Regions from separate parts of the Kitasatospora sp. NPDC101157 genome, predicted to be linked through region 2. Evidence: riboswitches for the same ligand, from Rfam matches in the RefSeq annotation. Region 2 holds a riboswitch; the other holds the start of a gene.
What was found. Region 2 has a riboswitch for cobalamin ahead of ACIRVF_RS19090 (FecCD family ABC transporter permease). Riboswitches for the same ligand answer to the same signal wherever they lie in the genome.

Region 1: linked by a shared signal. The riboswitch ahead of ACIRVF_RS22995 (cobalamin biosynthesis protein) and the one ahead of ACIRVF_RS19090 (FecCD family ABC transporter permease) in region 2 are both predicted to bind cobalamin.

Annotation. Positions count from the first base shown of each region.
Region 1 is NZ_JBIWPL010000012.1:7,614-23,280, forward strand. It holds gene ACIRVF_RS22975 (CDP-alcohol phosphatidyltransferase family protein) at 1-692, shown strand, start outside; gene ACIRVF_RS22980 (hypothetical protein) at 759-2,033, opposite strand; gene ACIRVF_RS22985 (alpha/beta hydrolase family protein) at 2,797-3,918, opposite strand; gene ACIRVF_RS22990 (helix-turn-helix domain-containing protein) at 4,071-4,766, opposite strand; cobalamin riboswitch at 4,961-5,123, shown strand; gene ACIRVF_RS22995 (cobalamin biosynthesis protein) at 5,244-6,197, shown strand; gene ACIRVF_RS23000 (cobyric acid synthase) at 6,194-7,708, shown strand; gene ACIRVF_RS23005 (putative cobaltochelatase) at 7,705-9,894, shown strand; gene cobO (cob(I)yrinic acid a,c-diamide adenosyltransferase) at 9,900-10,505, shown strand; gene ACIRVF_RS23015 (cobyrinate a,c-diamide synthase) at 10,510-11,892, shown strand; gene cpt (chloramphenicol phosphotransferase CPT) at 11,961-12,497, shown strand; gene ACIRVF_RS23025 (OsmC family protein) at 12,605-13,081, shown strand; gene ACIRVF_RS23030 (serine/threonine-protein kinase) at 13,104-14,789, opposite strand; gene ACIRVF_RS23035 (TetR/AcrR family transcriptional regulator) at 14,870-15,475, opposite strand; gene ACIRVF_RS23040 (FAD-dependent monooxygenase) at 15,627-15,667, shown strand, end outside.
Region 2 is NZ_JBIWPL010000008.1:63,023-78,689, forward strand. It holds gene ACIRVF_RS19040 (sensor histidine kinase) at 232-1,752, shown strand; gene ACIRVF_RS19045 (WhiB family transcriptional regulator) at 2,207-2,458, opposite strand; gene ACIRVF_RS19050 (diacylglycerol/lipid kinase family protein) at 2,828-3,799, opposite strand; gene ACIRVF_RS19055 (hypothetical protein) at 3,850-4,266, shown strand; gene ACIRVF_RS19060 (RNA polymerase sigma factor SigF) at 4,361-5,353, opposite strand; gene ACIRVF_RS19065 (anti-sigma regulatory factor) at 5,508-5,918, opposite strand; gene ACIRVF_RS19070 (GNAT family N-acetyltransferase) at 6,105-6,581, opposite strand; gene ACIRVF_RS19075 (nuclear transport factor 2 family protein) at 6,591-6,974, opposite strand; gene ACIRVF_RS19080 (ABC transporter substrate-binding protein) at 7,065-8,057, opposite strand; gene ACIRVF_RS19085 (ABC transporter ATP-binding protein) at 8,067-8,972, opposite strand; gene ACIRVF_RS19090 (FecCD family ABC transporter permease) at 8,969-10,021, opposite strand; cobalamin riboswitch at 10,118-10,263, opposite strand; gene sodN (superoxide dismutase, Ni) at 10,352-10,747, opposite strand; gene sodX (nickel-type superoxide dismutase maturation protease) at 11,005-11,367, shown strand; gene ACIRVF_RS19105 (CGNR zinc finger domain-containing protein) at 11,372-11,959, opposite strand; gene ACIRVF_RS19110 (amino acid ABC transporter ATP-binding protein) at 12,077-12,877, opposite strand; gene ACIRVF_RS19115 (amino acid ABC transporter permease) at 12,874-13,764, opposite strand; gene ACIRVF_RS19120 (ABC transporter substrate-binding protein) at 13,884-14,816, opposite strand; gene ACIRVF_RS19125 (ABC transporter substrate-binding protein) at 15,265-15,667, opposite strand, start outside.

The DNA.
Region 1 (15,667 bases), on a different contig from region 2:
GGGTCCTGATCCCGCACATCACCAACCCGGACGCCGCTCCGGACCGGCACAGCGCGGCCACCGCCGTCACGCTGCTGCTGATCGGCTCGATGTGCGACCTCTTCGACGGCCTGGTGGCGCGGAAGCTCCGCTCCTCCGCCCTCGGAGCCGAACTCGACAACCTGGCCGACCTGATCAGCTTCGGCATCGCGCCGGCCTACTTCGTCGCGGTCTGGGGCATGGTCTCGCAGGGCTCCAACCGGACGCTCTCGGCGCTGATCGCGCTGACCGTGCTGCTCGCGGTGGTGCTGCGGCTGGCCCGCTTCTCGGCCGTCAAGATGCGGCCCGGGGTGTTCCAGGGCATGCCCTGCCCGATGGGTGCGATGACGGTGATCGCCATCGTGCTGCTCGACCCGCCGTTCCTGCCCGGTCTGCTCGCCATCTTCGGCGCGGCGTACCTGATGGTCAGCCGGATCGAGTACCCGAAGCCGCAGGGGCTGCTGGCCACCGCCACGCTCTGCTGGGTCGTGGTGGCGATCGGCTGCCTGGCCGCCTGGGCGACCGGCCTGCCCGGTGGCGACACGTTGATGCACGTCGGCGCGTTCGCCCAGATCACCCTCGCCGCGATGGCGCCGCTGCTGGTCATCCGGCGCAAGGTGGGGCAGAAGGTCGGCGACGTCCGCGCCCGGCGGGCGGAGTCCCGGCTCGGCTGAACCGCCTCGATGTGGGAAGGGCCCGGAACCGTCTGGTTCCGGGCCCTTCTTCGTGCGCTTCTCTCCTCACGCACCACCGGAGTGGACGCTGAAGGCGGAGCGGCGGGCCGCGCGGGCCACGCCCGGGTCCGGGTGCACACCGGAGACCGCCGTCAGCACCGAGGCCGCCCGGGGGTGACCGGACTGCCGGGCGCGGGCGAACAGCCGCACCGGGTCACCCGCCGAGGCGCCCTCGACGTGGCCCACCAGCAGCTCCGTCTCGCCGTGGTCCAGCACCGCCGCCGCGGTGTCCACCCACAGCCAGGCCGCGTCCTCGGCGCCCAGCACGTCCGCCGGGGAGACCCCCTCGTCGGAGCGCTCGGCCAGCCACAGGAGCGCGTACGGGCGCAGCACCGGCTCGTCCACCGAGGCCCGCACCGCCTGCTCGGCCGGGCCGCCGGCCACCCGCAGCGCCTCGAAGGCCAGCCCGCGCACCAGCGCGTCGTCGCCCTGGGCGGCTTCCAGCAGCTCGGCCACCGCGCGGTCCGCAGGGCGGGCCGCCACCCAGGCGCGGAACTCCGCCCGCGCCGGGCCCGGCGAGTAGTCGGCGCAGGCGTTCAGCAGCTCGAAGGCGCTCTGCTCGATGTGCCCGGCCGCGGTCTGGGCGACCGTGCAGATCTCCTCCAGCTTCGCCCGCACCGCCCAGTGGCCCAGCGGGGACAGCTCGGCGGCATCGTTCCTGCGCACCACGGCACCGACCGCCGCCAGGCCGTCCAGCATCCAGTCCAGGACGGCGGCCACGTCGGAGGGGGCGGCCGGGGTGTCGATCTGCGGCGCCCGGCAGGTGCCGCGGACGGCGGACACCGCAGAGGCGGCGTGCGGCACCGGCGACAGGCCCGGGTTGCCGAGGCCTGCGCCGACCCGTCGCTCGTCCAGGCCGCGGCGCAGCAGCTCCAGCAGCTCGCTCTCGGCCACCGGGCCGTCGACCAGGTGCAGGAAGGACAGCAGCTGGGGAGCCTGGTCCACGGCCTGGCCGGCCAGGACGGCGAACACCCCGCGCAACGCGGCGGGCGGCACCGGGGCGAGCAGCGTCCAGGCGTCGAACAGCCCGGACCAGCCGCGCACCACGGCCTCGTCGTCGTGCTCCCAGGCGTGCAGCCGCCAGCCGGGGCCCGCACCGCCGTCCCGGGCCTCCACCAGGCCCACCAGCAGCGCCTGGCCCCACGCCTTGGCGGCGGCGCCGACCGTCATCGCCAGCGCCCGGCCGGCGGCGCGGGCGTCCTCCGGGAGCAGCTCGCCGCGCTTGTCGACCTCTTCCAGGTCCCCGGCCCAGCGGGCGATCCGGACGGCGTCCACCAGCATCCGGCGGGCCAGCGGCGCCAGCTCGGCCGGCGCGGGGAAGCCCTCCGGGACCGGAACCCGGCCTCGGCCGGGTGCCGGCGCGGGCCCTCGTCGCCGGGGTACACCGGCCCCGCCCGGCCTGCCACCGGAGGGCCGGTGGGCCGTACCGGGAAGACGGGTCACCGTCGCACCGGTACCGATCGTCGGCGGGAGCGGGGCATCACGGTCGCGCGGGTTCCGAGACGTCACGTCGAGCAGTCTTCCCCTTGCACGGGCCTTCTGTCACATCCGGTTGTCCGTACGACCGCTGGACCGGGTACCGCACCTCCGCAAGATCGGGCAACAGTGGCAAACCGCCTGGCCGGAAACGTGTGGCGGGGTCATGCCAGGTATGCGGCGAGGCGTCGCACTGACCGTTCGGTCGGTCACCCTCCGTGCCGGGAGCGGGGCGTTCCGGAACCGCGGGAGCGGGTCGGGCGGAAGCGGAGGGCTGGAATCCGGCCAGGTGGCATGTGCCTGCGGGGTGGTGGTGATGCGCAGGAAGTCGGCGGGGTCGACTGCCGTGCGGTGGAGGGTGCTCCGATTTCCGAGGTTCGGGAGCAAATTTCCTCCTTTACCGCTTTACCGCTTTACCGGTTCACCGCTTCGCCCGGCACCGTTCGGCGGCGCGGCCGCCGTTATCGGACTCGGTGCGGCGGATTCGGTGCGGCGGATTCGGTGCGGCGGATTCGGTGCGGCGGATTCGGTGCGGCGGGGTCGGAGCAGCGGGGGCAGAACAGCGGGGTCAGAGCAGCGGGGTGAGCCAGCGCCGGAGGAGTTCGGTGTAGTGCTCGGGGGCGGAATTCCACAGGGCCGCGTGTCGGGCGCCCGGGAAGCGCTGGAGGTTCACCACGTCGGGGCGGGCGGCGGCCAGGCGCTCCACGGTGGCGAAGGGGGCGAACCGGTCGTCCGGACTGTGCAGGACCAGGGTGGGCACCCGCAGGTCCGCGCCCTCCGCAAGGCGGGAGAAGTCCGCGAGGTCCACCCCCGTACGGCCCTGGGCGGCCAGCGCGCCCAGTTCGGCGGAGACACCGGTGAAGCCGGTCCTGGCGGCGTCGCGGCGTGCCGCGCTCGGGAGGTCGAGGACCGGCGAGTCCAGGACGAGCCCGCTGACCGCGTGCGCCCAGGCGGAACGGGAAACGGTCTGCAGGACCGTGGTGGCGCCCACCGACCAGCCGTAGAGGATCACCCGGCCCGCGCCGCTGTCCAGGGCCAGCCGCACCGCCGACTCGACGTCCCGCCACTCGGTCTCGCCGAAGTGGCTGTAGCCGTCGGGGGAGGCCGGGGCGCCCGCGTCGCCGCGGTAGGTGACGGCGAGGGCCGGCAGGCCGAGGCGGTGCAGGGCGGGCAGCACCGGGAGGGTCTGCTGGCGGTCGGCCTCCGGGCCGTGCACCAGGATCACCCAGGTGCCACGTTTGCCGTCGATCCGCCAGGCGGGCAGGGCGCCGAGCTCGCCGTCGGCGGCGGTCGCGGTGAAGGCCAGGCCGAACGCCTGGGCGGGGTCGCCCAGGTGCACGCGCGGGGTGAAGCGGACCTCGGTACCGGGCCTCAGGGTGCCCCGGTCGGCCCGGACCAGCCGACGGGTGACGCTCTGTGCGTCGCGGTGCAGGATCTCCTCGACCACCGCGTGCCCGTCGTCGTCCCACTCGACCGCCCAGCGGCCGGGCAGCAGGCTCTCGGGGCGGCGGCTGAACGTGACCCGGCCGGCGCCGAGGCTCTGCACGACCACCGGCCCCGCCTCCGGCTCCACCGGCCCCGGCACCCCGGGGCGGACCATCCGCTCGGAGGCCCGGCGGCCGACCACCAGGACGGCGGCCCCCGCCCCGACGGCGGCGGCCGCCACGACGGCTGCGGTTCCCCAACGCATTTCGTTCCCCGCTCTGTTTCACGGACCGGACGGTGTTCGAGCACCAGTCCACCGGAACTCCTCCGTTCCGGCCACCGGGCGGGCCCGTCCGGCGGAACGGACCTGCGGCCTGTCGGGCCGGTGGGACCGACGGACTGTCGGGCCGGTGACGGTCAGACGGGGATGGCGGGGCCCTGGGTGCTGAGGAGGTGCCAGAAGCGGGGCGTGAGGGGCTGTGTGGCGGCCCGGGGCTGGGTGGTGGTGCCCCAGTGGGAGGGGACGTGGTGCTCCTGGTGGAGGACCGGGAGGACGGCGGCGAGGTCGGCCTCCGGGACGGGCACCAGGCGGGCGAGCGGGCCCAGGTGGGGCTGCCAGCGGCCGGCCACGCACTGGCGCAGGAGGCGGTCGAGGGCCTCGCCGCGTCCGGTGGCCTCGACCAGTTCGGTCAGCCGCAGGCCCAGCACCTGGGCGAGGGCGTGGGTCTGGTCCGGGTCACCGTCCCACTGGCCGGTCAGTTCGGCCTGCCGGTAGGCGGGCAGCGACACTCCGGCCCGCTCGGCGACGGTCTCCTGGGGGAGCTCCCGGGCGAGGCGGTGGTCACGCAGGCTCACCGGGCGGCCGTCCATCAGTTGGTCGGCCGGGCACCAGAGGGCCCTGGCCAGTGCGACGAACTCGGCCTCGCCGGGGCGCAGCTCGCCGTTCTCCCAGGCGAGCACGTGGCCGGGCAGCAGCCGTACGCCGTGGGCGGCCATGCCCTCGGCGACCTGTTCGGGGGTCAGCCCGAGGCCGGCCCGGTGGGCGCGGGCGGCCTCGGGTGAGAACGGGACGGGAGAAGGGGCGGCAGTGGTGGGGGACTTTCTGCGGCGCATGGCACCGAACCGTAGGTGCGGTGCCCGGCCCGGCCCAGCCGACGAACGCACGAAGTGGAGCTGACGGGCCCTCCCCCGTGCTGGGCGATCGCACAGGTCCGGTACCCGTGGCGGGTGTGACCGACCCCTCCTTGACCTCGGTTGACTCCCGGTTCGGCCGCGTGATGGGATCCTGGGGCCAAACGGAGGCATGGAGAGGAAGCCGGTGCGAGTCCGGCGCGGTCCCGCCACTGTCACCGGGGAGCACGCTCGGAATCCCTCCTCGCCCGCCATCGCGCAGGAGGGGCCCATCACGGCGGGCCGTCAGGAGCCGCTGGAGGGCGCGGGGGTGCGTTCGACCCGGAAGCCAGGAGACTCTCGGCCCCCGGTACGTCGATCCAGGGCGCGGACCCTGAGTGAGGACACCCACGCGATGCAGGCTGCCCCGCCCCGTCGGACTCCGAGCTGCCCGTCGAGCTGCCTGCCGCCGTGCGCCCGCTGACCCGGGCCGCCGCCTTCGCGCTGGGGTCCGTCGCGGGATACGCCGCCGACGCCCGTTTCGCCGACCCGCGCCGCGGCCACCCCGTCGCCCTCTTCGGCAGCGCCGCGACCCGTCTGGAGCGCCGCGTGTGGCGCGACCACCGTGCCGCCGGAGCCGGGTACACGGCGCTGTGCGTGGGCGCGGTCGCGGCCGGCGCGCTGGCGCTGGACCGTACGCTCGGGCGCCGTCCGGCGGGCCGGGCCGCGCTGGCGGCCGCCGCGACCTGGACGGTGCTCGGCGGCACCTCGCTGACCCGGGAGGCGCGCACCATCGGCCGCTCGCTGGCCGCGGGCGATCTGACGGCCGCCAGGGAGCGGCTGCCGCACCTGTGCGGGCGGGATCCGAGCGCGCTGGACGGGCAGCAGATCGCCCGGGCGGTGGTCGAGTCGGTGGCCGAGAACACCGCCGACGCGGTGGTGAACGCGCTGGCCTGGGGCGCCCTGGCCGGCGCCCCGGGGCTGCTCGCCTTCCGCGCCGTCAACACCCTGGACGCCATGGTGGGCCACCGCTCGCCCCGCTACGCCCGCTTCGGCTGGGCCTCGGCCCGGCTGGACGACGTCGTGGGCTGGCCGGGCGCCCGGCTGACCGCGCTGCTGACGGTGGCCGCCGCGCCCGAGCCGCGGACCGCCTGGCGGGTCTGGCGCCGGGACGGCTCCGCGCACCCGAGCCCGAACGCCGGCCAGGCCGAGTCGGCCTTCGCGGGCGCGGTGGGCGTACGGCTCGGCGGGACGCTCCGGTACGGCGAGCGAGTGGAGCACCGGCCGGTGCTGGGCGCCGAGTTGCGGCCGGTGACGGTGGACGACATCGAGCGGGCCTGCACGCTGTCCCGGCGGGTGGGCGCGCTGGCGCTGGGTACGACGGTCGCGGGGCACGTCCTGCTGCGGATGCTGTTCGGGAGGGGTGGAGCATGAACAACGCGCTGCTGGTCGCCGGGACGACCTCGGACGCGGGCAAGAGCGTGGTGACGGCCGGGATCTGCCGTTGGCTGGCCCGTCAGGGCGTGCGGGTGGCGCCGTTCAAGGCGCAGAACATGTCGCTGAACTCCTTCGTCACCGCCGACGGCGCCGAGATCGGCCGTGCCCAGGCGATGCAGGCGCAGGCCGCCCGGGTGGAGCCGGAGGCGGCGATGAACCCGGTGCTGCTGAAGCCCGGCGCGGACGGCCGCAGCCAGGTGGTGTTGCTCGGCCGGCCGGTCGCCGAGGTGGGCGCGCTGGACTACCGCGAGCGCAAGCCCGTTCTGCTGGAACGCGCCCTGGAGTGCCTGGCGGACCTTCGCCGGCGCTACGACGTGGTGGTGTGCGAGGGTGCCGGGTCGCCCGCCGAGATCAACCTGCGGGACCGGGACATCGCCAACATGGGCCTGGCCACGGCCGCCGCCCTGCCCGTGGTGGTGGTCGGGGACATCGACCGCGGCGGGGTCTTCGCGGCGATGTACGGGACGCTGGCGCTGCTGTCCGCGGAGGACCAGCGGCACGTGGCGGGCTGGTTCGTCAACAAGTTCCGCGGCGACGCCCGGCTGCTGGCACCCGGCCTGGAGATGCTGCACGAGCTGACCGGCCGTCCGGTGCTGGGCACGCTGCCGATGCTGCCGGGGCTGTGGCTGGACGCCGAGGACTCGCTCGACCTGTCCACCGTGGTGGACCGGGCGGAGGGGCCCGGCCCGCTCGGGGCGGACGTGCTGCGGGTTGCCGTGGTGCGCTTCCCCCGGCTGTCCAACTTCACCGACCTGGACGCGCTGGCGCAGGAGCCCGGCGTGCTGGTGCGCTGGGCGACCCGGCCGGAGGAGCTGGCCGACGCCGACCTGGTGGTGCTGCCCGGCAGCCGGGCCACGGTGGCGGACCTCGCCTGGCTGCGTGAGCGCGGCCTGGAGCCGGCGCTGAAGGCCCGGGCGGCGGCCGGGCTGCCGATCCTCGGGGTCTGCGGCGGTTACCAGATGCTGGCGCGCTCGATCGACGACGCGGTGGAGTCGAAGGCGGGCCTCGTCGACGGGCTCGGTCTGCTGCCGACCGACGTCCGCTTCGGCGCCGAGAAGGTGCTGGCGCGGCCGGTCGGCGAGGCGTACGGCCAGCGGGTCGAGGGCTACGAGATCCACCACGGGGTGGTGTCCGTCGAGGGCGGCGAGGCCTTCCTCGACGGCTGCCGGGTCGGCTCGGTCTGGGGCACCACCTGGCACGGCGCGCTGGAGAACGACGGCTTCCGCCGTGAACTCCTGCGCGAGGTCGCCGAGTTGGCCGGGCGGGCGTTCGTTCCGGCGCCGGACACCTCCTTTGCCGAGGCCCGCGAGGCCCGGTTGGACCGGCTGGGCGACCTGATCGAGGAACACGCGGACACCGACGCGCTGTGGAAGCTGATCGAGGGCGGGGTGCCGGCGGCCGGAACGCTGCCCTTCCTCCCGCCCGGGGCACCTGGGAGTGACGCATGAGTGACGTCCGCTATCCGTTCACCGCGATCGTCGGCATGGCCGACCTGCGGCTCGGGCTGCTGCTGAACGCGGTCTCCCCGGCCGTGGGCGGCGTGCTGGTGCGCGGTGAGAAGGGCACCGCGAAGTCGACCATGGTGCGCGCGCTGGCCGGGCTGCTGCCCTCCATCGCCGCCGTGGACGGCTGCCGCTTCGCCTGCGACCCGGCCGCGCCGGACCCGCAGTGCCCGGACGGGCCGCACACCGCCGCCGCGAGTCACGAACGCCCTTCCCAGCTGGTCGAGTTGCCGGTCGGCGTGGCCGAGGACCGGATCGTCGGCTCGCTCGACCTGGAGCGCGCACTGGCCGAGGGCGTGAAGGCGTACGAGCCCGGGCTGCTGGCCAAGGCGCACCGCGGCGTGCTGTACATCGACGAGGTGAACCTGCTCCAGGACCACGTGGTCGACCTGCTGCTGGACGCCGCCGCGATGGGCCGCTCGTACGTCGAGCGCGAGGGCGTGTCGGTGCGGCACGCGGCGCGGTTCCTGCTGGTCGGCACCATGAACCCGGAGGAGGGCGAGCTGCGGCCGCAGCTGCTCGACCGCTTCGGCCTGACCGTCGAGATCGCCGCCACCCGGGACCCCGCCGAGCGCGCCGAGGTGGTCCGGCGCCGGCTCGCGTACGACGCCGACCCGGCCGGCTTCGCGGCACGGTTCGCGACACAGGAACGGGAACTGGCCGAACACATCACCGCCGCGCGGGAGTTGCTGCCCAAGGTCGAGCTCACCGACGCGGCTCTCCGTCAGATCACCGCTGTGTGCGCGGCGTTCGAGGTGGACGGGCTGCGCGCGGACATCGTGATGGCCCGCACGGCGGTCGCGCTGGCCGCCTGGGACGGGCGGACGGAGGTGCTGGAGGAGGACGTCCGCAAGGCCGCCCAGCTGGCCCTGCCGCACCGGCGCCGGCGCAACCCCTTCGACGCGCCGGGGCTGGACGAGGAGCAGTTGGACCGGACGCTGGAGGAGCACTCCCAGCCGGAGGAAGAGGAACCGGAGCCCGAGGGCGACGGTCCCGGTCCGGACGCTCCCGGTCCGGACGGGGACGGCGGTGACGGCGGCCCCGACGGCGGCCCCGACGGCGGCGGCGGTCCGGAGGGCGGCGGCCCCGACGGCGGCGGCGCCCCCGAGCCGTTCGACGGCGGCGCCCAGGAGGCCTCCGCCCCGGAGAGCGGCACCCCGGAGTCCGAGCCGCCCGCGCAGCAGCCCGTCCCCGCCCAACACCCCTCCCCCGCCCGGGAGTCTGCGCCGGTCGCCGCCGGGGACCCGTACCGCACCCGGCTGTTCACCGTGCAGGGCACCGGCCACGGCGCCCAGGGCCGGCGCTCCCCCGCCGAGACCACCGGCGGGCACACCGTCCGGGCCCGCCGACCGCAGGGCACCCTGAGCCGGCTGCACCTGACCGCGACCCTCCGGGCCGCCGCGCCGCACCAGGTGGCGCGCGGGCGGGACGGCCGGGCACTGGTGCTGCACAAGGACGACTTCCGCGAACAGGTGCGCCAGGGACGGGAGTCCAACCTCGTCCTGTTCGTCGTGGACGCCTCCGGCTCGATGGCCGCCCGGCAGCGGATGACCGCCGTCAAGGGCGCGGTGCTGTCGCTGCTGATGGACGCCTACCAGCGCCGGGACAAGATCGGCATGATCACCTTCCGGGGTGCGGACGCCGAGCTGGCGCTACCGCCCACCTCCTCGGTGGAGGTCGGCGCGGCCCGGCTGGAGTCACTGCCCACCGGCGGCCGCACCCCGCTGGCCGCCGGCCTGCTGCGCGCCCACGAGGTGCTGCGGGTCGAGCGGCTGCGCGACCCGAACCGGCGCCCGCTGCTGGTCGTGGTGACCGACGGGCGGGCCACCGGCGGGCGGGACGCGCTCGCCCGCTCGCAGCGCGCGGCCGCGCTGTTCGCCGCCCAGGGCACGGCCAGCGTGGTGCTGGACTGCGAGTCCGGACCGGTCCGCCTGGGCCTCGCCCGCACCCTGGCCGGGCTGCTCGGCGGCAGCGCCGTCAGCCTGGAGGAGCTGCGCGCGGAGGGCGTCGCCTCGCTCGTCCGCGACAGCCGCTCCGCGGGCCGTACGACCACCGGTCCGACCGGTCCGACCACTGCGACCAGTCCGACCAGTCCGACCACTCCGACCGCTCCGATGCGAAAGGCGGCCTGACCGACATGCCCAAGGGTGTCCCCGAGAGCGTTCCCGACGACGGCCTGACCACCCGCCAGCGCCGTACCCAGCCGATCACCGCCGTGCACACCGGCCCCGGGAAGGGGAAGTCCACGGCCGCCTTCGGCATGGCGCTGCGGGCCTGGAACCAGGGCTGGTCGGTCGGGGTGTTCCAGTTCGTGAAGTCCGCCAAGTGGAAGGTCGGCGAGGAGAACGCGCTGCGCGTGCTCGGCGCCTCCGGCGAGGGCGGCAGCGTGGACTGGCACAAGATGGGCTCCGGGTGGTCCTGGATCCAGCGCTCCGCCGAGCAGGAGATGACCAGCGAGGAGGCGGCCAAGGAGGGCTGGGAGCAGGTCAAGCGGGACCTCGCGGCCGAGACCTACCGCTTCTACGTGCTGGACGAGTTCACCTACCCGATGCACTGGGGCTGGATCGACCCCGAGGAGGTCGTCTCGGTGCTCAAGGACCGCCCGGGCAGCCAGCACGTCGTCATCACCGGCCGGTACGCCCCGGAGGCGCTGACCGGATTCGCCGACCTGGTCACCGAGATGACCAAGGTCAAGCACCCCATGGACGCCGGCCGCAAGGGCCAGCGCGGCATCGAGTGGTGACCTCTTGAGCACCGTCCCCCGCCTCGTCGTCGCCGCACCCTCCTCCGGCGCCGGCAAGACCACCGTCGCCACCGGCCTGATCGCGGCGCTCGCCGCGCGCGGGCTGGCGGTGTCGCCGCACAAGGTCGGCCCGGACTACATCGACCCGGGCTACCACGCGCTCGCCGCCGGGCGCCCGGGCCGCAACCTGGACGCCTTCATGTGCGGGCCGGAACGGATCGCCCCGCTGTTCCTGCACGGGGCCGCGGGGGCGGACGTCGCCGTGGTCGAGGGGGTCATGGGTCTGTTCGACGGGGCCTCCGGGCGTGGGGAGCTGGCGTCCACCGCGCACGTCGCCAAACTGCTGCGGGCGCCCGTGGTGCTGGTGGTGGACGGCTCCTCGCAGTCCCGCTCGGTGGCCGCGCTGGTGCACGGCTTCGCGTCCTGGGACCCGCAGGTGCGGCTGGCCGGGGTGATCCTCAACCGGGTCGCCTCCGACCGGCACGAGCAACTCCTGCGCGAGGCCCTGGAGGAGGGCTCCGGCGTGCCCGTCCTGGGCGCGCTGCGCCGCTCGGCGGCGGTGGCCACGCCGTCCCGCCACCTCGGGCTGATCCCGGCGGTGGAGCGCTCGGCCGAGGCGCTCAAGGCGGTCGCGGACATGGGCTCCCTCGTCGCGGACTCGGTCGATCTGGACGCCGTCCTGGAACTCGCCCGCACCGCGCCGGAGTTGGACGCCGAGCCGTGGGACCCCTCGGCGGAGGTCACGCCGGTCGCCGGAAGGCCGCGGATCGCGGTGGCGGGGGGCGCCGCGTTCTCCTTCTCGTACGCCGAGAACGCCGAACTGCTCGGCGCGGCGGGCGCGGAGGTCGTCCCCTTCGACCCGCTGCACGCCTCGGAACTGCCGGAGGGCACGGCCGGGCTGGTCGTCGGCGGCGGCTTCCCGGAGCTGTACGTGCGGGAGTTGAGCGGGAACGCCGCGCTGCGCTCGGCCGTCGCCGCGTTCGCCGCCACGGGCGGGCCCATCGCCGCCGAGTGCGCCGGACTGCTTTACCTGGGGCGGGAGTTGGACGGCCTGCCGATGTGCGGGGTGCTGGACACCACCGCCCGGATGACCGAACGGCTCACCCTCGGCTACCGGGAGGCCGTCGCCCTGCACGACTCCCCGCTCGCACCGGCCGGCGCCCGGGTGCGCGGGCACGAGTTCCACCGGACGGTCTGCGAACCGGGCGCGGGCGACCACCCGGCCTGGGGCTGGCGCCTGCCGACCGGGCCGCGGACGGAGGGCTTCGCGGGCGGCCACGTGCACGCCTCGTACCTGCACCTGCACTGGGCGGGGACGCCCGAGCTGGCCTCGTCGTTCGCGACGGCCGCGGCGGCTTTCAACGGCCGGGGCGGGGCGGGGTCCTGAAGCCGGGGGACCGGGGCCCCGAAGCCGGGGCGGAACCGGGGACGCGGCCGTAGGGTGGGCGCATGCATGTGATCGTCCTCAACGGCGGCTCCAGTTCCGGCAAGTCGAGCATCGTCCGGCGCCTCCAGGAGCTGCTGCCAGAGCCCTGGCTGCACCTCGGCGCGGACACCATGGTCGACGCGCTGCCGCCCTGGCTGCTCGGCGGGGACGGGGGCATCGGCGGTCTGGAGGACGGCGACGGCACGGTGGCGGTCGGGCCGGTCTTCGCCCGGCTGGACGCCGCCTGGACGCTCGGCGTGGCGGCGATGGCCCGGGCCGGGGCGCCGGTCCTGGTGGACGAGGTGTTCCTCGGCGGCGCCGCCTCGCAGCAGCGGTGGCGCGCGGCGCTGGAGGGCCTCGACGTGCTCTGGGTCGGCGTGCGCTGCGACCCGGAGGTGGCCGCCGCCCGGGAGGCCGCGCGCGGCGACCGGGTCGCCGGGATGGCCGCCGCGCAGGCCTCGGTGGTGCACGAGGGCGTCGCGTACGACCTGGTCGTGGACACCTCGCGGACCTCGGCGGGCGACTGCGCCGAAGCGATCCTCGCCCGGGTGACCGCGGCGCGTTGAGGCGCCGTGGCGGGCTCCTGCGGTTGACTGTCCGGCGGTGACGCCCTCGCAGCAGCACCCACCCCTTCCGGTTCCGGCAACACCACTCATCCCACGGAGGCACGCCCATGGCCAGGCAGCACGAGTACACCGCCGAGATCAGCTGGACCGGCAACCAGGGCACCGGCACCAGCGACTACCGCTCCTACTCCCGCGACGTCGAGGTCACCGCCGAGGGCCTGCCGGCCATCCCCGGCTCCGCCGACCCCGTCTTCCGCGGCGACAGGGCCCGCTGGAACCCGGAGCAGCTGCTGCTCGTGGCGCTCTCCCAGTGCCACCTGCTCTCGTACCTGCACCTGTGCGCGGTGAACGGGGTCGTGGTGACCTCGTACGTCGACCGGCCGGTGGGCACCATGACCGTGTCGCCGGAGGGCGGGCACTTCACCTCGGCGGTGCTGCACCCGCGGGTCGAGGTCGCCGAGGCCGGCATGGCGGAGCAGGCGCTCGCCCTGCACGCGCAGGCGAACCGGGCCTGCTTCATCGCCAACTCGGTCAACTTCCCGGTGCAGCACGAGGCCGAGGTGACGGTCGCGGGCCAGGAGTAGGGCCGGGCCTCTCGGACAGGCCCTACAGGGCGAGGGTCTGCCAGCCGCGGGTGATCTGGTCGTGGACGGCCGCCGGGTCCGGTGGCGTCGACCGGGCCGCCGCCAGCGCCGCCAGCAGGCCCGTGCCGTCCGCCGGGCGCTGCGCCGGGTCGATGGCCAGGGCGCGGGTGACGACGGCGGCGAATGCCGGGTCGAGGTCCCGGACCGCCGCCAGCGCGGCCGGTTCGGGACCGGTCTCCACGATCCGGCGGATCACCGCGCCGGTGTTGGTCGCCGCGAACGGGCTGGCGCCGTGCGCCGCGCACACCACGCAGCAGGCCCAGGCCCACACGTCGGCCGCCGGGCCGACCCGCTCCTCGCCGAACTGCTCCGGCGCCATGTACGTCAGGGTGCCCGGCCCGCCGCCGGTGGCGGTCAGCCGGGTGCCGTCCACGATCGCCGCGATGCCGAAGTCCAGCAGGCGCGGGCCGGCCGTGGTCAGCATGATGTTGGCCGGCTTGAGGTCCCGGTGGACCAGCCCCAGCCGGTGCACGCCCGACAGTGCCACGGCCAGCGCCAGCGCGAGGGCGCGCAGCGCCTCGGCGGAGCGGATCGGCCCCTGCTCGCGCAGGTGGACGTCCAGCGGGCGTCCGTCCAGCAACTCCATGGCCAGGTAAGGGCGTCCGGAGTCCACGCCGGTGTCGAGCACCCGGGCGGTGTAGGCGCCGGGGACCATGGCCAGCACCTCGGACTCGCGCTGGAAGCGGCGCAACAGGTCCGCGTCGTGGAGGAGTTCGAGGTTGATGGTCTTCAGTGCGACCTGGGTGGCGGAGCCCTGACGCTGGGCGAGGTAGACCGTGCCCATGCCGCCGGAGCCGATCCGGCCGAGGAGTTGGTAGCCGCCGATCGTACGGGGCTCGTGGGCACCGAGCGGGGTGCCGCGGGGCGGGCTCGACGGCACGGGCGGGGCGGTCGGGGGCTGCGCGGCGGGCGGGGTGAACTGCGTGGGCACGTAAGCGGGTTGCGGCGTCTGCGGGGTGTACGGCGTGTGCGGTGGCACGGTGGGGGCGTACGGATTCTGCGAGGCCTGCCGTGCCTGGGCGGCCCGGGCGGCGTCGGCCTCGGGGGTTCCCGAACCCTCCGGGCCGACCGGCTTGGGGTGGCGGCTCACCAGCAGGGCGGTCACCTGGAAGACCAGGGCGGTGAAGATCACGCCGACCGGCAGGAGGAACACGCCGATCACCGCGCGGAGCAGCACCAGAGCGATCAGCCGCGCCCGGGTCGAACCGGACGTCCAGACCTCCCGGGGCAGGCCGGTGGTCAGCAGCTTGCGCTGGGTCAGGTACCAGAGCAGCAGCCACAGCAGCAGGAACCCGATGAAGAGGGCGAGGTACCAGGTCCGCGCCACGGCCACGGAGATCCGCCACTCGTGGCCGAGGTACACGGAGTTGTTCAGGTCGAACGGCCGTTCCAGCAGGTAGTAGCTGTGGAGGTCCTCGCCGTGCACGGCGAAGTACGCTGCGAGGGCGGCGACCGGACCGGCCGCCAGCTCACCGAAGGTCGCACCGAGACCGCCGGGCGCTCCCCCGGTCGCGTCGGCACCGGTGGCCGCCAGCGCCCGCCGCCGGGTGGCCGTTTGGGCGCGCGCCAGCACCGGAAGCGTCACCAGCCTTACCAGCAGCGCCAGTCCGACCGTGATCAGCAGCGCCATGTCGAGCAAGTCCAGCATGTTCCCCCCCAGCCTGATCGGGCACACGGAGTATAGGGGGGCACCCGGGGACGCCCTCCCACCCCGTCGGCCCTCCCTGCTCAGCCCTCCTCGTCCAGCAGCGCGGCGAGGTAGCGGTCGAGGTCGACGCGCAGTTCCTCCGGCATCGGCACGTGCCAGTGCCCGCTGCCGGCCGTCGCGTTGAACAGCACACCGTCGCACCAGCGGATCAGCCGACGGGCGTCGGCCTCGGGGTCGGTGGAGCCGGAGGCGGCGAGCAGATCGGCGGCGAGCCGGATGAAGCGGGCGCCCAGGCGGTCGTAGACGGCGCGCAGTTCGGGCCTGCGGGTGGCCTCCAGGGCGAGTTCCAGGCGGGCCAGGGTGAGCCTGCGACCGCTGGTGAGCGCCTGGAAGAGCGCCTCGGCGCCGACCTCGATCAACAGGTCGCGCGGCGGGAGGGTGGCACCCGGGAGGCCGTCCTCGGCGAGGACGGGGTAGTCGGCGGTCTCTCGCTCGACGATCCGGGTGAGGACGAGTTCCAGCAGGGCGGCCCTGGTCCGGGCGAGGTTGGAGGTAGAGCCGGCGGGCAGGCCGGACGCGTCGTCCACGGCACGGTGGGTGAGCCCGCGCAGGCCGGCGTCGGCGATCAGGTCGATGGCGGCGTCGGCGATCAGGGTCGGCCGCGGGGGCGTCAGCGGGGCTGTCATGGGTCCGATCATGGCCTTTCCGGCAGGGCTCCCCCAACTCACTACAGCCGTAGTTTACCGCCCACTACATGTGTAGTAGCGTGCTGGAACAGTGGCCACTACGGCTGTAGTGGCCAGATCGTGTGACACGCGCGAGAAGAGGAGCCCCCTCATGCCTCCCACCGACCCGCACCGGGCGATCGTCGTCGGCGG
Region 2 (15,667 bases):
ATCGAGGACTGTGCGGGGTCCACGATCGCCGGCGTCCGACCGAGGAGAAGCCGCGCGCGGTCAGGGCAGTTGCGCGGTGGCCCTCTCCTTGGTGCTCTTCCATTGTGGACTAGACCAATCTTGATTGTCCAGGCCTCCCGGCAAATTGGTCTAAACAACTACGGGCGGTCGTCCACCCCCACCGCACGGTCCGCCGAGCCCGCCCCCGACCGGCGGCGCTACGCTCGCCATGTGCCCTCGCTGAACGAACTCGTCCGCCGCCACACCACCCTGACCGGGGCCGACGTGGAATGGCTCCACATGCTGGTCTCGGAGTGGCAGCTGCTCTCCGACCTCTCCTTCGCCGACCTGGTGCTGTGGATCCCCACCTGGGACGGCATCCGCTACGTCTCCGTGGCGCAGATGCGGCCCAACACCGGACCCACCTCCTACCAGGACGACATGGTCGGCCACCTCGTCCCGCGCGGGCGCCGCCCGCTGCTGGACGCCGCCTTCGACGAGGGGCGGATCGTGCGCGAGGGCGACCCGGAGTGGCGCGAGGAGGTGCCGGTGCGGGTCGAGTCGATCCCGGTCCGGCGCGAGGGCAAGGTGCTCGGGGTGATCGCCCGCAACACCAACCTGCTGACCGTGCGCACCCCCAGCCGGCTGGAGCTCACCTACCTGCAGAGCGCCTCCGACCTGGCCCAGATGATCGCGGCCGGAAGCTTCCCGTTCCCCGGCGTGGAGCAGGCCGACATGGATGCCGCCCCCCGGGTCGGCGACGGCCTGATCCGCCTGGACGCGGACGGCATCGTCACCTACGCCAGCCCCAACGCCCTCTCCGCCTACCACCGGCTCGGCCTCACCTCCGACCTGGTCGGCAGCCACCTCGGACGGGCCACCGCCGACCTCGCCCCGCCCTCCCGCTCGGCCGTCCACGAGGCGCTGGTGAAGCTCGCCAGCGGCTGGGCGCCCCGGCAGACCGAGGTGGAGGCACAGGGGGGAGTGGTGACCCTGCGCGCGATCCCGCTCAAGCCCAAGGGGACCCTCACCGGCTCGCTGGTGCTCTGCCGGGACGTCACCGAGCTGCGTCGGCGAGACCGCGAGCTGATGACCAAGGACGCCACCATCCGGGAGATCCACCACCGGGTGAAGAACAACCTGCAGACCGTCGCCGCCCTGCTGCGGCTGCAGTCCCGCCGGATGGAGTCCGAGTCCGGCCGGGCCGCGCTGGACGAGGCGGTGCGCCGGGTCGGCTCGATCGCGATCGTGCACGAGACGCTCTCCCAGGCGCTGGACGAGCAGGTGGCCTTCGACGAGATCGCCGACCGGGTGCTGGCGATGGTGATGGAGCTGTCCCAGGACGGCCGGGTGGCGACCCGCCGCAGCGGCAGCTTCGGCATCCTCTCCGCCGAGGTGGCCACCCCGCTGTCGATGGTCCTGACCGAGCTGCTGCAGAACGCCCTGGAACACGCCTTCGGCCCGACGGCCTCCGGGAACCTTGAGGTGAGCGCCCTGCGCGGACGGGCCCCGGCCACCGGCAAGGGCTGGTCGGACAGCTGGAACGGCGGCGCCCGGCCGGAGGAGTACCTGCTGATCACCGTGCAGGACGACGGCCGCGGCATGCCCGAGGGCTTCGACCCGAAGACGGCCGGCAACCTCGGGCTGCAGATCGTCCGGACGCTGGCCACCGGCGAGCTGGGCGGCACCTTCGACATGGTGGCCGGCCCCGACGGCGGGACCAAGGTGATCCTGGAGATCCCGGTGCGTTGATGCGTTGCGGCGCACGGTCGGGGCGTGCGTTCGGCGGACGCGCCGGGTGCGCGCTCCGTACGCCGGGGCACGGAACCGGGGGGCGGAACCGGGGCACGGAAGCCGCTGCACGGAACCCGGGGGCGGAAACAGAAACGAGGCCCTGTCGACCGGGGGGGGTGGGTCGACAGGGCCTCTCAACCCGTTCCGGCCGTCGGGGGGAGTCGGCCGGAACGGGGGCTCTGGGTGGTGCGACACCTGACATGTGCGTTGCACACGGTGAGCGTCACAGCTCCACAATATTGCTCTAAGTGAACAGTATCAAGTGGCTGGACGGTCCTGTGTCGCGGGGCCTCGCTGGGCAAGGCCCTTGGTGCGGAAGGCTTCACCAGGAAGTGCAGGGAAGCCTTTGATCATGTGTTGATCGGTACAGCGGTTACTACCGGTGCTACGGCGTGTGATCAGACGCTACTGATCAGGCGGTGCGGGCGCGGTTGCGGGCGGCACGGCGCTTCATCGCGCGACGCTCGTCCTCGCTCATACCGCCCCAGACGCCGGCGTCCTGGCCGGTCTCAAGAGCCCACTGGAGGCACTGCTCCATCACCGGACAGCGGCGGCACACGGCCTTGGCTTCCTCGATCTGCAGCAGAGCAGGACCGGTGTTCCCGATCGGGAAGAACAGCTCCGGGTCCTCTTCGCGGCAGACAGCGCGGTGGCGCCAGTCCATGGTCGTCCAACTCCTCCTGCCGCGGGGGGTGGCCCGATCGGCATAATCGAATGGCTTGTGAATGTGAACGCTTTCACGAATCCCACAACAGCAAAAGAGACCAAAGGCCCGCCGGGCCCGGGTGGTCTGTGCTGAGGGGGATTCGGCGATTCGAGGGACACTCCGCGGTCGGCGCTCCTGTGGTTCCGGAGTTGCCGTCGCTGCGATGTGTCCCGATCGCCATGTAGAGGTTCGCAAACCTCGGGCTCGGATACAACCCCCTTCGGGGAGGAATTTTTGATTCTTCGGTGTCGCCTAGCTCACAGCCAGTACTTCTATGGAGTGAAGGGGGCTTGTGCGTTCGAGAAGAAGGGCGAACCCCCCTTCCGGTCACACAATCACACGCAGTGCCCGCCGTACGCCTGTGAAACTGACGCGCCTCCGGTCTCCAAGATGGTCCCCGTCGACCTGGAACGGCACGGGTTCCTGGGAAACCAAGGTGAAGTGTCTGACGTCGTGATAGGAGACGACGTGCTTTCCGGACGGGCCGGCGGGTGGGGCGCCGTCGCTCGAAGGCGCGTGCGACCGCAGGATCTGACGGACCGTTCGAGCAGTACCGAACGCCGTCATCCGGGTGACGCCGAAGACGTCCAGATCCGTGTCGAAGGAGGCGAGGGGTGAGGGGTAGACCGGACGGTTGCCGAGGAACGTCCACGGCGAGGTGTTGCTGACTATGGCCAGCACCAGGCCCGGAACGGTTCCGTGGCCCGGGAGTTCGAGGGTGACGGGGCCCGAGCGGCGCTGCTCACGCTGGGTGAAGTAGTGCCGGAGGGCCTGCCCGACGTACAGGGCGTGGGTGGACCTGCGGCCGGCCCGGCGCTGCTCCTCGACGCGACCGACCACCCCGGCGTCGAAGCCGAGGCCGGCGGTGAAGGTGAACCAGCGGTCCGGCAGGCCCTCGGTCATCGCCTTGCCCAGCCCGATCGGCCGCTCGTGCCCCTGCTCCAGCGCGTTCAGCAGGGCGCCGGTGGCCTCCACCGGGTCGTTGGGCAGGCCCAGCGCGCGGGCGAAGACATTGGTCGAACCGCCCGGCACCACGGCCAGTCGCGGGACCCTCTCGCCCGGGCCGTGGGTCAGCAGCCCGTTCACCACCTCGTTGACGGTGCCGTCACCGCCCAGTGCCACCACCAGGTCCACCGTGCCGTCCGCCGCCGCCTCCCGGGCCAGGTCGCGCGCGTGGCCCCGGTACTGCGTCTCGGCGACGTCCAGCTTGAGATCGCTGCGCAGGGCGTGGATCAGTACGTCCCTGGTCCGGCCACTGGTGGTGGTGGCCTTGTGGTTCACGACCAGGAGAGCGCGCATGGGGAAAGCCTACGGGGCGGTACGGACCGACCGGCGGCTACCCTGCTGGAGTGACCGCAGAAACCTCCGCCCCCGCACCCGCTCGCCCGGTTTCGCTCACCCTGGGCGCCGCCATCACCGCCCTGGAGGGCGCCGCGCTGGCCGTCGTCGGCGTCTCGGACATGGTGTCCGCGCTGTCGGGCCAGGCCAAGCAGCTCGCCCTGAACGAGTTCGGCGGCCTGGTGATCGTGCTGCTCGGGGTGCTGCCGGTGCTGGCCGCCCGGGCGCTGCTCAAGGAGCGCCGCTGGGGCCGCAGTCCGGCGGTGCTGACCAACTCGATCTGCCTGCCCGTCGCTTACTACATGGTCCAGAGCGGCGGCGCGATGATCGCGGTCGGCGCGCTGGTCGGCCTGCTCGGCCTGGTGGGCATCGGCGCGCTGCTCAACCCGAAGTCCACGGCCGCCCTTTACGCCCCTCGGGAGGGCTGAGCGCGCGGGGCCGCAGGCAGGCCCCGGAGCGCTCCGGACAGCCGGACGGCCGCCACAGCGGGAGCTGGGCGGCCGTCGGTGTTCCCGCTCGGGGTCACTCCTCCACGAGGAGCTTCTCCCGCAGCTGGGCCAGGGTGCGCGCCAGCAGCCGGGAGACGTGCATCTGGGAGATCCCCACCTCGGCGGCGATCTGCGACTGGGTCATGTTCCGGAAGAACCGCAGCACCAGGATCTTCTGTTCGCGGGGCGGCAGTTGGGCCAGCAGCGGCTTGAGCGACTCGCGGTACTCGACGCCCTCCAGGGCCTCGTCGGTGGCGCCCAGGGTGTCCGCCACGGCCGGCGACTCGTCGTCGCTGTCCGGCACGTCCAGGGACAGCGTGGAGTACGCGTTGGCGGACTCCAGACCCTCCAGGACGTCCTCCTCGGAGATGCCCAGGTGCTCGGCCAGCTCGTGCACCGTGGGGGAGCGGCCGTGCCGCTGGGAGAGCTCGCTGGTCGCCGTGGTGAGCGACAGCCGCAGCTCCTGCAGGCGGCGCGGGACGCGTACCGCCCAGCCCTTGTCGCGGAAGTGCCGCTTGATCTCGCCGACGATGGTCGGCGTCGCGTAGGTGGAGAACTCGACCCCGCGCTCGTGGTCGAAGCGGTCCACCGACTTGATCAGCCCGATGGTGGCGACCTGGGTCAGGTCGTCCAGCGGCTCGCCCCGGTTGCGGAACCGCCGGGCGAGGTGCTCGACCAGCGGGATGTGCATCCGCACCAGCTGGTTGCGCAGCTCGACGCGCTCCGGGGAGCCCTCGGGCAGCGCGGACAGCCGGACGAACAGCGCGCGGGCGGCTTCCCGGTCCGGGGCGCCGGTGCGGTGCGAGCCCTGGGCGGGCACGGCGCCGTGCAACTCCGCGGCCTCCTCCGCCGGTTCCGGCGGAGGAGCGGAGGCGGGCGTCGGCTCGGACGTCGGCTCGGTCGGGTGGCTCATCCGGTGGGCGTCCTTCGGGTGCGCTTCGTCGTTGGCGGCGAGGCCGGAAACGCTCGCCTGGGTCGGTACGGCAGGTCCCGCCGTCGCGAGGCCGGTACGGTCCAGATCACTCACGGCCATTCCCCCGTTCCGTTCCGGGAGCACCGGGGCCGTCGGCCCCGGAATCGTCTCGTTGGTCGTACCGCCCCGGGGGCGGTACCGGGAGCCGCCCGCCGGGCCCCGGAGGGGGTACGGCGGACGGCCCTTGCAGGGTGCTGCTCGGTGCCCGTCAGTGGGCGGGGGACCCGCCGCGCTTCTTGTGCAGGCTGATCGTCACGGTGTTGTCCTCCGCGACCGAGGAGTCCACCTCGCCGGCCAGCGCGGAGAGCACCGTCCACGCGAAGGTGTCGCGCTCGGGCGCCTTGCCGTCCGTGGTCGGAGCGGCGACGGTCACCTTCAACGAGTCGCCGACCAGCCGGAACTCGCAGGACAGCACGGAGCCCGGCACCGCCTGCTGGAGCAGGATGGCGCAGGCCTCGTCGACCGCGATCCGCAGGTCCTCGATCTCGTCGAGGGTGAAGTCCAACCGGGCCGCGAGCCCGGCCGTCGCTGTTCGCAGCACGGAGAGATAGGCCCCCGCCGCGGGCAGCCGGACCTCCACGAAGTCCTGAACTCCGAGATCGCTGTCGATCTGGGACACCCTTGCCTCCTGGGTGACGCGCTGTGCTTGCTTGGTACCCCCGGGGGGGCGTCCTCCGCACCCGGTGCGGGAGTTACTCATGGTAAGGCATTACCACGCAGGGTGGCAGGGCCTTTTGCCGGTACTCCGTTGCCCGGTGCCTGTACGTTGCCCGGTGCCTGTACTACGTCGCCCGGCTCCGGCCGTTCAACGGCTGCCGACGGCCCGGAGTGCCTCATCGGTGAGACGGTAGACGGTCCACTCGTCCATCGGCACCGCGCCGAGCGACTTGTAGAAGTCGATCGAGGGCTGGTTCCAGTCGAGCACCGACCACTCCACCCGCGCGTAGCCGCGCTCCACGGCGATCCGCGCCAGCTCCAGCAGCAGCGCCTTGCCGTGGCCGCCGCCGCGGGCCGCCGGGCGGACGTACAGGTCCTCCAGGTAGATCCCGTGGGTGCCGCGCCAGGTCGAGAAGTTGAGGAACCAGAGCGCGAAGCCGACCGGCTCGCCGGTGGCGTCGTCCTCGGCGATCAGGCCGAACAGCGCCGGGTTGGCGCCGAACAGCGCCTCGCGCAGCTGCTCCTCGGTGGCCACCGCCTCCTGCGGGGCCTTCTCGTACTCCGCCAGTTCGCGGATCATGGCCAGGACGACGGGAACGTCGGTGACGACGGCGGTGCGGATCATGCCGCGAGCCTACTGCTCCGGCCCCGTCTCGTCCCAGGCCTGGACGGAGGTCTGGTCGACGATCCGGCCGTCCCGCAGATCGGCCATCGACGCCATGAGCACCCGCACCCCGTCCGGGTAGCGGCAGGACTCCAGGAAGGCGACGTGGTCGCCCTGGACCACCACCTGTTCGAGCTTGTGGGTCATCTCGCGGCCGTAGACGTCGTCCAGCATGGCGCCGATCTCGTCCCGCCCGTGCATCACCAGCGGGTGGCTGGGCTGGGTCTTGCGGTCGACCACACGCAGCTCGGCGTCCTCGGCGTACAGCGCCAGCAGGGCCTCGGCGTCGCGGCGCTCGATGCCCTCGCGCAGCGCTCGGGTGTCGAAGGCGGCGGGGGCCGCCATGGTGCTCATGGTCTCGCTCCTCCGGTCGGGGTCCCTCGGCTTCGCACCTTCGAGCGTACGCCCCACCGGAGGCTTCGAACGGGGCCGCGGGCGGACCGGTCAGCGGGCCGGGACGGTGCGCAGGAAGTCGGCCAGGGTGCTGATCGCGGCCGGGTTGCGCGGGCTCTCGACCAGGTCGACGTAGTCCATGACGACGATCCGGTCGTTCCTGATCGCGGAGACGTTCGCCAGCGGCGGGAAGGACTTGAGGAAGGCCCGCTTCTCCTCGGCGCTCGGGGTCGCGTAGCTGTTGATCACGATCACCTCGGGGTCGCGCCGCACCACGCTCTCCCAGCCGGCGGTGACCCAGGTGTCCGCGAGGTCGCCCATGACGTTGGTGCCGCCGGCCCTGGCGATGATCCCGTTCGCGGCGGCGAACTTCCCGGCGGTGTACGGCTTGTCCTGTCCGCTGTCGTAGAGGAAGACGGACGGACGGCGCTCGGGCTGCGGGACGGCGGCGATCCTCGCCCTCGAATCGGCGATCAGGGCGTCGGCGCGGTCCTTGACGTCGAAGATCTCGCCGAGGTTGGCCAGGTCGGTGTAGAGCGCGTCCAGCGGGTCCATCACCCCGCGCTCGCTCCCCGTGCCGCTGCGGCAGGACTCGCTGAGCACGTAGGAGTCGATGCCCAGGGCCTCGAACGCCTGCGGGGTGACGCCGCTGCCCTCGTCGAAGCCGTAGTGCCAGCCGGCGAACACCAGGTCGGCCCGGGCGTCCAGGGCGATCTCCTTGGTGAGCACCTTCTTGGAGAGCCAGGTGGTCCGCTGGTAGCCGTCCTTCCAGGGGACCTGGTCGACCCGGCCCTTGTCGTCGGGCATCACGTAGCCGGCCATCCGGTCGGCCAGGCCGAGGGAGAGCATCAGCTCGGTGATGTTGACGTCGTTGGTCACCACCCGGGCGGGCTTCTGCGGGAAGGTGTGCCGCTCGCCGCAGTTCGTCACGGTCACCGGGTAGTGGGCGGAGGCGGCGTCGGCCTCCTTCGGGGCGATCTCGGCGCCGCAGGCGGTCAGTCCGAGGGTGAGCAGGGCGGCGGAGGCAACGGCCTTGATGCGCACGGGAGTTCCTCAGGGGGTTCGGGGGAGGCGGTCGAACAGCAGCTGGAGGGTGCCGGTCCCGGGGTGGCGGACCGGGGTGGCCCGGACGCCGAACACCTCGGCCAGCAGGGCGGGTCGGAGCACCTCGGCGGGCGGTCCGGCGGCGACGATCCGTCCGGCCTCCAGCACGTACAGCCGGTCGCAGTGGCCCGCCGCCAGGTTGAGGTCGTGCAGTGCGGTGAGCACCGTGGGCCCGGCCTCGCGGGCGAGTGCCAGCACCTCCAACTGGTGGGCGACGTCCAGGTGGTTGGTGGGCTCGTCCAGCACCAGCAGGCGCGGCTCCTGGACCAGTGCGCGGGCGAACAGCACCCGCTGCTTCTCGCCTCCGGAGAGGTTCAGGAAGCCGCGCCCGGCGAGGTGTTCGGCCCTGACCCTGCGCAGGGCGGCGGTGCAGCGCTCGTGGTCCTCGGCGCTCGGACCGCCCGGACCGCGCCGGTGCGGCAGCCGGCCCATCGCGACCACCTCGGCCACGGTGAAGTCGAACTCGGCGGTGTGCTCCTGGGTCAGTGCGGCGACCCTGGTCGCCGCCCGGCGGGCGGTGAGCGCGTGCAGGTCGTCGCCGGCCAGCCGGACGACGCCGCCGGCCGGCCGCAGCACCCGGTAGACGCAGCGCAGCAGGGTCGACTTGCCGCTGCCGTTCGGGCCGATCAGCCCGACCATCTGGCCGGCGGCGGCCGCCAGGCTCACCTCGTGGACCAGCCGGGCACCGGCCAGTTCCACCGAGACGCCGTCGACGGAGAGTTCCTCGGCCGCCACCGTCCCGGCGGTCCCGGTCGGTCCGGGAGTCCCGGCGGTCCCGGCGGTCCCGGCGGTCCCGGTCGTCCCGGTGGTCCCGGTGGTCCCGGTGGTCCCGGTGGTCCTGGAGGTCCCGGTCATCGTCCGCCCCCGAGGGCCTGGCCGCGCCGGCGCATCATCAGCAGGAAGGCGGGCACCCCGAGCACCGCGGTGAACACCCCGACGGGCAGTTCGGCGGGCGCCAGCAGGGTGCGCGAGGTGATGTCCACCCAGACCAGCAGCAGGGCCCCGGCGAGCGGTGCGACCACCAGCACCCGCCGGTGCCCGGCGCCGACCAGCATCCGGGCCAGGTGCGGCACCAGCAGCCCGACGAAGCCGATCGCCCCGCTGACCGCGACCACGGTGCCGGTGACGGCGGCGGTCACCGCGAAGAGCTCCCGGCGCAGCCGGTCCGGGTCCACCCCGAGCGAGGCGGAGGTCTCGTCGCCCATGGCGAGCGCGTCCAACCGTCCGGCGGAGCAGGTCAGATGGGCCAGCCCGGCCAGGACGGTGCCGGCGGCGATCGGCACCGAGCCCCAGGTGGCGCCGCCGAGGCTGCCGAGCAGCCACATCATGGCGTCCCGGGCGGCCTCGGCGTGGTCGGCGGAGAACACCATCAGGGTGGTGGCGGCCGAGAAGCCGTAGGAGAGGGCGGTGCCGGTGAGCACCAGCCGCAGCGGGGTGAGCCCGTACGCGGTGCGGGCGGCGAGGTAGACCAGCGCCATGGCGGCCAGCGCGGAGCCGAACGCGGAGACGGAGATCGCCCACACCCCGAGCGAGGCGAAGGCGCCGAACAGCAGCACGGCGTTGGCGCCGACGGCCGCGCCGGAAGAGATGCCGAGCACGAAGGGGTCGGCGAGGGCGTTGCGCACCAGTGCCTGGACGGCGACCCCGGTGGCGGCCAGTCCGGCCCCGACCACGGCGGCCAGCACGGTGCGCGGCAGCCGGATCTCCCAGACGATCGCGTATCCGGCGGCCTCGTCCGCGTCCAGCCGCCCGCCCGTCAGTCCGGCGCCCAACAGGCGCAGCACCTGGGGCAGTTCGATCCCGGAGGTGCCGAACGCGACCCCGCAGAGCAGGGAGAGCAGCAGGGCGACGGCCAGGCCGAGGGCGAGCGGGACGGTCGGTATTCGGCGAACGGGGTCACTCACGTGCGGTCGCGCCTTGCCTCGGGCCGCGGGGTGTGCCGGGGCGGGCGCCGGCCGGGGGCGTGTCCGGGCGCCTTCCCCTCGCAGTCCACGGCGAGTTGTCGGGAGTTCAGCGGCCGGGGGTGATCGGGCTGGCGCGACCCGAGGGCTCCGGGCCGTGCTCACCGTTGCGGGTCAGCGCCGGATTCGCACCGGACTTCCCCCTCGGACGCCCTGGCAGCATAACAGTCACTCATGCCGAGCAGTCCTTACCAGGGGTGGATCGCACGTGAACGCACGACCGCCCCCGTCCGACGGAGCGGACGGGGGCGGCCGGGTGGCGACGCGTCAGGCTCAGGCCTGCTTGGTCTCCCAGAAGATCTTGTCGACCTCGGCGATCAGGTCCAGCAGCGCCTGGCCGGTGGCCGGGTCGGTGGACGCCTTGGCGGCCGAGGCGGCCTTCAGGGTGTCGTTGATCAGCTTGTGCAGCTGCGGGTACTTCTCGAAGTGCGGCGCCTTGAAGTAGTCGCTCCACAGCACCGAGATGTGGTGCTTGACGGCCTCGGCGCGCTGCTCCTTGATGATGATGGCGCGGGCGCGGAAGTGCGGGTCCTCGTTGGCCTGGTACTTCTCCTGGGTGGCCTTGACCGACTCGGCCTCCAGCTTGGCCTGCGCCGGGTCGTACACACCGCACGGCAGATCGCAGTGGGCGTGAGCGGTGGCACGCGGTGCAAACAGACGAGAGAACATGGGAGTCCTTCCTTAGATCGTCTTCCCGCGCCCGAGACTACCCTTCCGGCCTCCGGGTTTCGCGGCCGGGCGGTGGGCCTAGGGCAAAAGGCGGACCCGTAACCGGGGTAATCCGGACATCGAGCGGATGACGGTCCGTACGGCAGACTGGGGCCGGGCGGTCGGGAGGAGGAGTCGTGGCGCGGAGCACGGAACCGCAGGGCGGCGCCGGCGGCGGCGTGGTGCCGTTCGGGCTGGTCGACGTGGCGGGCCCGTCGATGGTGCCGACCCTGCGCGAGGGCGACCAGCTGCTGGTCCGCTACGGCGCACCGATCCGGCCCGGCGCGGTGGTGCTGTTCCGGCACCCCTTCCAGCAGGACCTGCTGGTGGTGAAGCGGGCCGTCGAGCGCCGCCCGAAGGGCTGGTGGCTGCTGTCCGACAACCGCCCGGTGGACAGCGACAGCCGCAGCTACGGTCCGGTCCCGGACGAGCTGGTGCTCGGCCGGGTGCTGCTGCGGCTGCGCCCGAGCCCGGCCTGGCTGGCGCCGGGCCGGAGGCTGGAGCGGCTGTTGCTCGGCCCCCGGCTGTCCCGGCTGCCGGGCCTGGCCCGGCGCCTCGGCGTGTGGGTCGAAGAGGTCTGACCTCTCAGTTCCCCGGGTGCAGGGCGGCCTCGGCCTCCTGCCGCTTGCGGGCCCGGTACGCGGCGACGTTGGCGCGGGTGGCGCAGCGGTCGGAGCAGTAGCGGCGGGAGCGGTTGGTCGAGGTGTCCAGGTAGGCGTTGCGGCACGGCGCGGCCTGGCAGATGCCGAGCCGGTCGGCGCCCAGCTCGGTGAGGTGGACGGCCAGGCCCATGCAGGCGACGGCGCTGAAGTGCGCGGTGGCGGTGGGCGAGTTGTCGGCCAGGTGCAGGTGCCAGCGCGGCCGGCCGGCGTCGTCCAGGTAGTCGTGCCCGGAGACCAGCGGGCTGACGGGGTACTCCATCAGCAGGCTGTTCAGCAGGTCGACGGCCCGGACCTCGTCGCCCTCGGCGGCGGCCTCGAAGACCCCGCGCAGCCTGGTCCGCACCGCCCGCAGCCGGGGCACGTCGGACTCGTCGGCCAGCGCGGCGGCACGGGCGGAGTCGGAGAACAGGGCGCGCACCGCGTCCACCGAGGTCAGCGAGTCGGTGCCGCGCTCGGGTTCCTCGGTGTTCACCAGCCGAACGGCGAGATCGGCGTACGAGGCGAGCTCCACGGCGGTCCTTCCAGGGGGGTCATCGGTAACGGGCTGACTGCTTCAAGCCTATTACCCGGCTGGGGAAAACGGCGGCGCCCGGCAGGAAGTCGCCTGCCGGGCGCCGACCGTACGGGCTCAGAGCACCTTGGAGAGGAAGGCCCTGGTGCGCTCGTGCTGGGGGTTGGTGAGCACCTCGCGGGGGTTGCCGGACTCGACCACCACACCGCCGTCCATGAACACCAGCGCGTCGCCGACCTCGCGGGCGAAGCCCATCTCGTGGGTGACGACGATCATCGTCATCCCCTCCTCGGCCAGGCCGCGCATGACGTCCAGCACCTCGCCGACCAGCTCGGGGTCGAGCGCCGAGGTCGGCTCGTCGAACAGCATCAGCTTGGGCTTCATGGCCAGCGCGCGGGCGATCGCCACGCGCTGCTGCTGGCCGCCGGAGAGCTGCGAGGGGTAGTTCTTCGCCTTGTCGGCGAGGCCGACCCGCTCCAGCAGGGCCATCCCGCGCTCCCGGGCCTCGGCCTTGTTCTCGCCCTTGACCTGGACCGGCGCCTCCATGACGTTCTCCAGGGCGGTCATGTGGGGGAACAGGTTGAAGTGCTGGAACACCATGCCGATGTCCCGGCGCTTCTGGGCGACCTCGCGGTCCTTCAGCTCGTGCAGCCGGCCGCCCTTCATCCGGTAGCCGACGAGTTCGCCGTCGACCGAGAGGAAGCCGCCGTTGATCTTCTCCAGGTGGTTGATGCACCGCAGGAAGGTCGACTTGCCGGACCCGGAGGGGCCGACCAGGACGAACACCTCGCCCTTCCTGACCTCCAGGTCGATGCCCTTGAGCACCTCCACCAGGCCGTAGGACTTGCGCACGCCCTGCGCCTCGACCATCGGGACCGCCGCGGCGTCCACCGCCTGCGGCTTCGTCAGATCGGTCATACGTGGCCACCTCCTTCGAGGCCGGGCACCACGTCGTCCTTGGCCGGCGGGACGGGCCTGCCGGCGAACAGGCGGCGCAGTCGCTGCAGCGGCGTGGGCGGGAGCACCCGGTTGGCGCCGCGGGCGTAGTGGCGCTCGATGTAGTACTGGACCACGGTGAGGATCGAGGTCATCAGCAGGTACCAGATGCTGACGACGAGCAGCAGCGGGATGGTCTGGAACGTGCGGGAGTAGATGTTCTGGCCGGCCCGGAGCAGCTCCTCCAGGGAGATCGCCGAGACCAGCGAGGTGGTCTTCAGCATCGAGATGGTCTCGTTGCCGGTCGGCGGGATGATCACCCGCATCGCCTGCGGCAGGATGATCCGCCGCATGGTGTTGAACTGGCTCATGCCCAGGGCGTGCGCGGCCTCGGTCTGGCCGAGCGGCACGGACTGGATGCCGCCGCGGACGATCTCCGCCATGTACGCGGCCTCGTTGAGGCCGAGGCCCAGCAGGGCGGCGACGAACAGCGGGATCGCCTGGTTCGTCGGCTCGGACCAGAAGGCCGGCCCGAACGGGATGCCGATCGAGATGTTGGCCCACAGGGTGCCCAGGAAGTTCCAGAACAGCAGCTGGACCAGGACCGGGGTGCCGCGGAAGACCCAGATGTAGAACCAGGCCGTGCTGGAGAGCACCGGGTTGGGCGACAGGCGCATGATCGCGAGCGTGATGCCGCCCGCGACGCCGATCAGCATGGAGAGGAAGGTCAGTTCGAGCGTGACGCCGAGGCCGTGCAGGATCGTGGAATCGAAGAGGTACGTGCCGACGACGTCCCACTGGAACTGGGGATTCGTGGTGAGGGCGTGGATCAGCATCGCCGCGAGGACCGCGACGACTGCTGCCCCCACCCAGCGTCCGGGGTGGCGGACCGGGACGGCCTTGAGGGTTTCGGGCCGTCCCGGGTGCACCGACCCCTGGTCGGAAGAATTCACTGTGTGGCCTCAGGGGTTGTGTTCAGACAGCGGGATCAGCTGGTGGCGCCGTTGACGACGGACTTGTCGATCGCGCCCGCCTGCACGCCCCACTTCTCCAGGATGCTCTTGTAGGTGCCGTCCGCCATCAGGGACTGGATGGCGCCCTGGACGGCCTTGGAGAGCGGCGAGTCCTTCGGCAGGACGACGCCGTAGGGGGCGGTGTCGGTCACCGAGCCGATCTTCTCCAGCTGGCCGTTGGTCTGCTTGAGCGCGTAGTCGACGACCGGGGAGTCGGCCAGCATGACCTGGTCGCGGCCGGAGACCAGCGCCTGGGTGACGTCCGTCTGCAGGTCGAACTTGTCGCCGTCGTTGGGGACGGTCGGCTTGCCGGCCTTGGTGCAGGCGGGGTTGATCGTGTCGGTGATGTCCTTGGCCTGGGTGGTGCCGGTCTGGACGGCGACCTTCTTGCCGCAGAGGTCGGTGGGGTCGATCTTGTCGGGGTTGCCCTTCTTGACCGCGGCACCCGTGCCGGCGCTGAAGTACGTGACCATGTCGACCGACGCCTCGCGCTCCTTGGTGTCGGTGAAGGAGCTCATGCTCATCGTGTACTTGTTCCCCGTGATGCCCGGGATGATCGCGTCGAAGGTCGCGTTCTGGACGTCCGCGGTCAGGCCCAGCTTCTTGGCGATCGCGTTGGCCAGGTCCACGTCCATGCCGACGATGGCGCCCTTGTCGTCCTTGAACTCGTTGGGCGCGTAGGAGGCGTCGGTGGCGACGACGATCTTGCCGGCGGACTTGACGTCGGCGGGGAGGAGCGCGGCCAGCGCCGGGTCGGCGGTCACGGCGGGGACCGACGCGCTCGCGTTGACACCGGCCGAGGAGCCGGACGACGACTTGCTGCTGCCGCAGCCGGTCAGCACGAGGGACACGGACACGGCGGCCACGCCTGCCGCGAAGAGGCGGGTGCGCTGGGTACGGGCGGTCATGAGGGGGATCTCCTCCTGGGGAGAGAAATCGGGCGGAGCGCGCCGCGGGAGCGGCGCACCGGGGCAGCTGGCCGTACGGAGCCGTACGGGTGGCTTGTCGCTGTACGTCGTCGTACGGGCGTTGCCGGGTGGTGCAGTGCCTGGGCGCATGGGGGCCGCCCAGGGTGGTGCCGGTACTGCTTCCGCCACCCTCCGCCGAGGTGGACGTCGACCTGAACCGCCTCGACCGGTGGTCGGCTCGATCCGAGATGGGGGGAATCCTGCCATCTGAGGACGGTCAGGTGGCCCTCATCCAGATCAAAATCGGATAACAAGGCCTTATGCTGTCCGCTATTCGGACAGATCGCGTGCCCCTGTCACCCTGCGTATAAGTATGCAGATCCGCCTGTACTCTGCCCGGAAGCCCCGCCGGGTCACCGACCCGGCGGGGCGGCCCGCGGGCGCGGGCTCAGATGCCCCCGTTGACCACCGCGTTCTGCGCCGCCCCGGCGCTCACGTTCCACTTGCCGAGGATCTTGTCGTACTCGCCGCTGCGGATCAGTTGGTCCACCGCCTTGGACAGGGTGTCGCGCAGCTCGGTGTCCCCCTTGCGCACCGCGATGCCGTACGGGTTGGAGGTGGACTGGGTGCCGGCCACCTCGAAGCGGTTGCCGCCGTCGGTGGTCTTCACCGCGTAGGCGGCCACCGGGAAGTCGTTCAGGCCGGCCGCGGCGGCGCCGGAGGAGACCTCGGCCAGCGCCTTGGCGTCCTCGTCGAAGCGGTGCACCGTCAGCTGGCGGCCGCTGCGGGCGCAGACGGCCGTCTGCCGGGTGGCGATGTCGTCCTGGTTGGTGCCCTGCTGGAGGGCGACC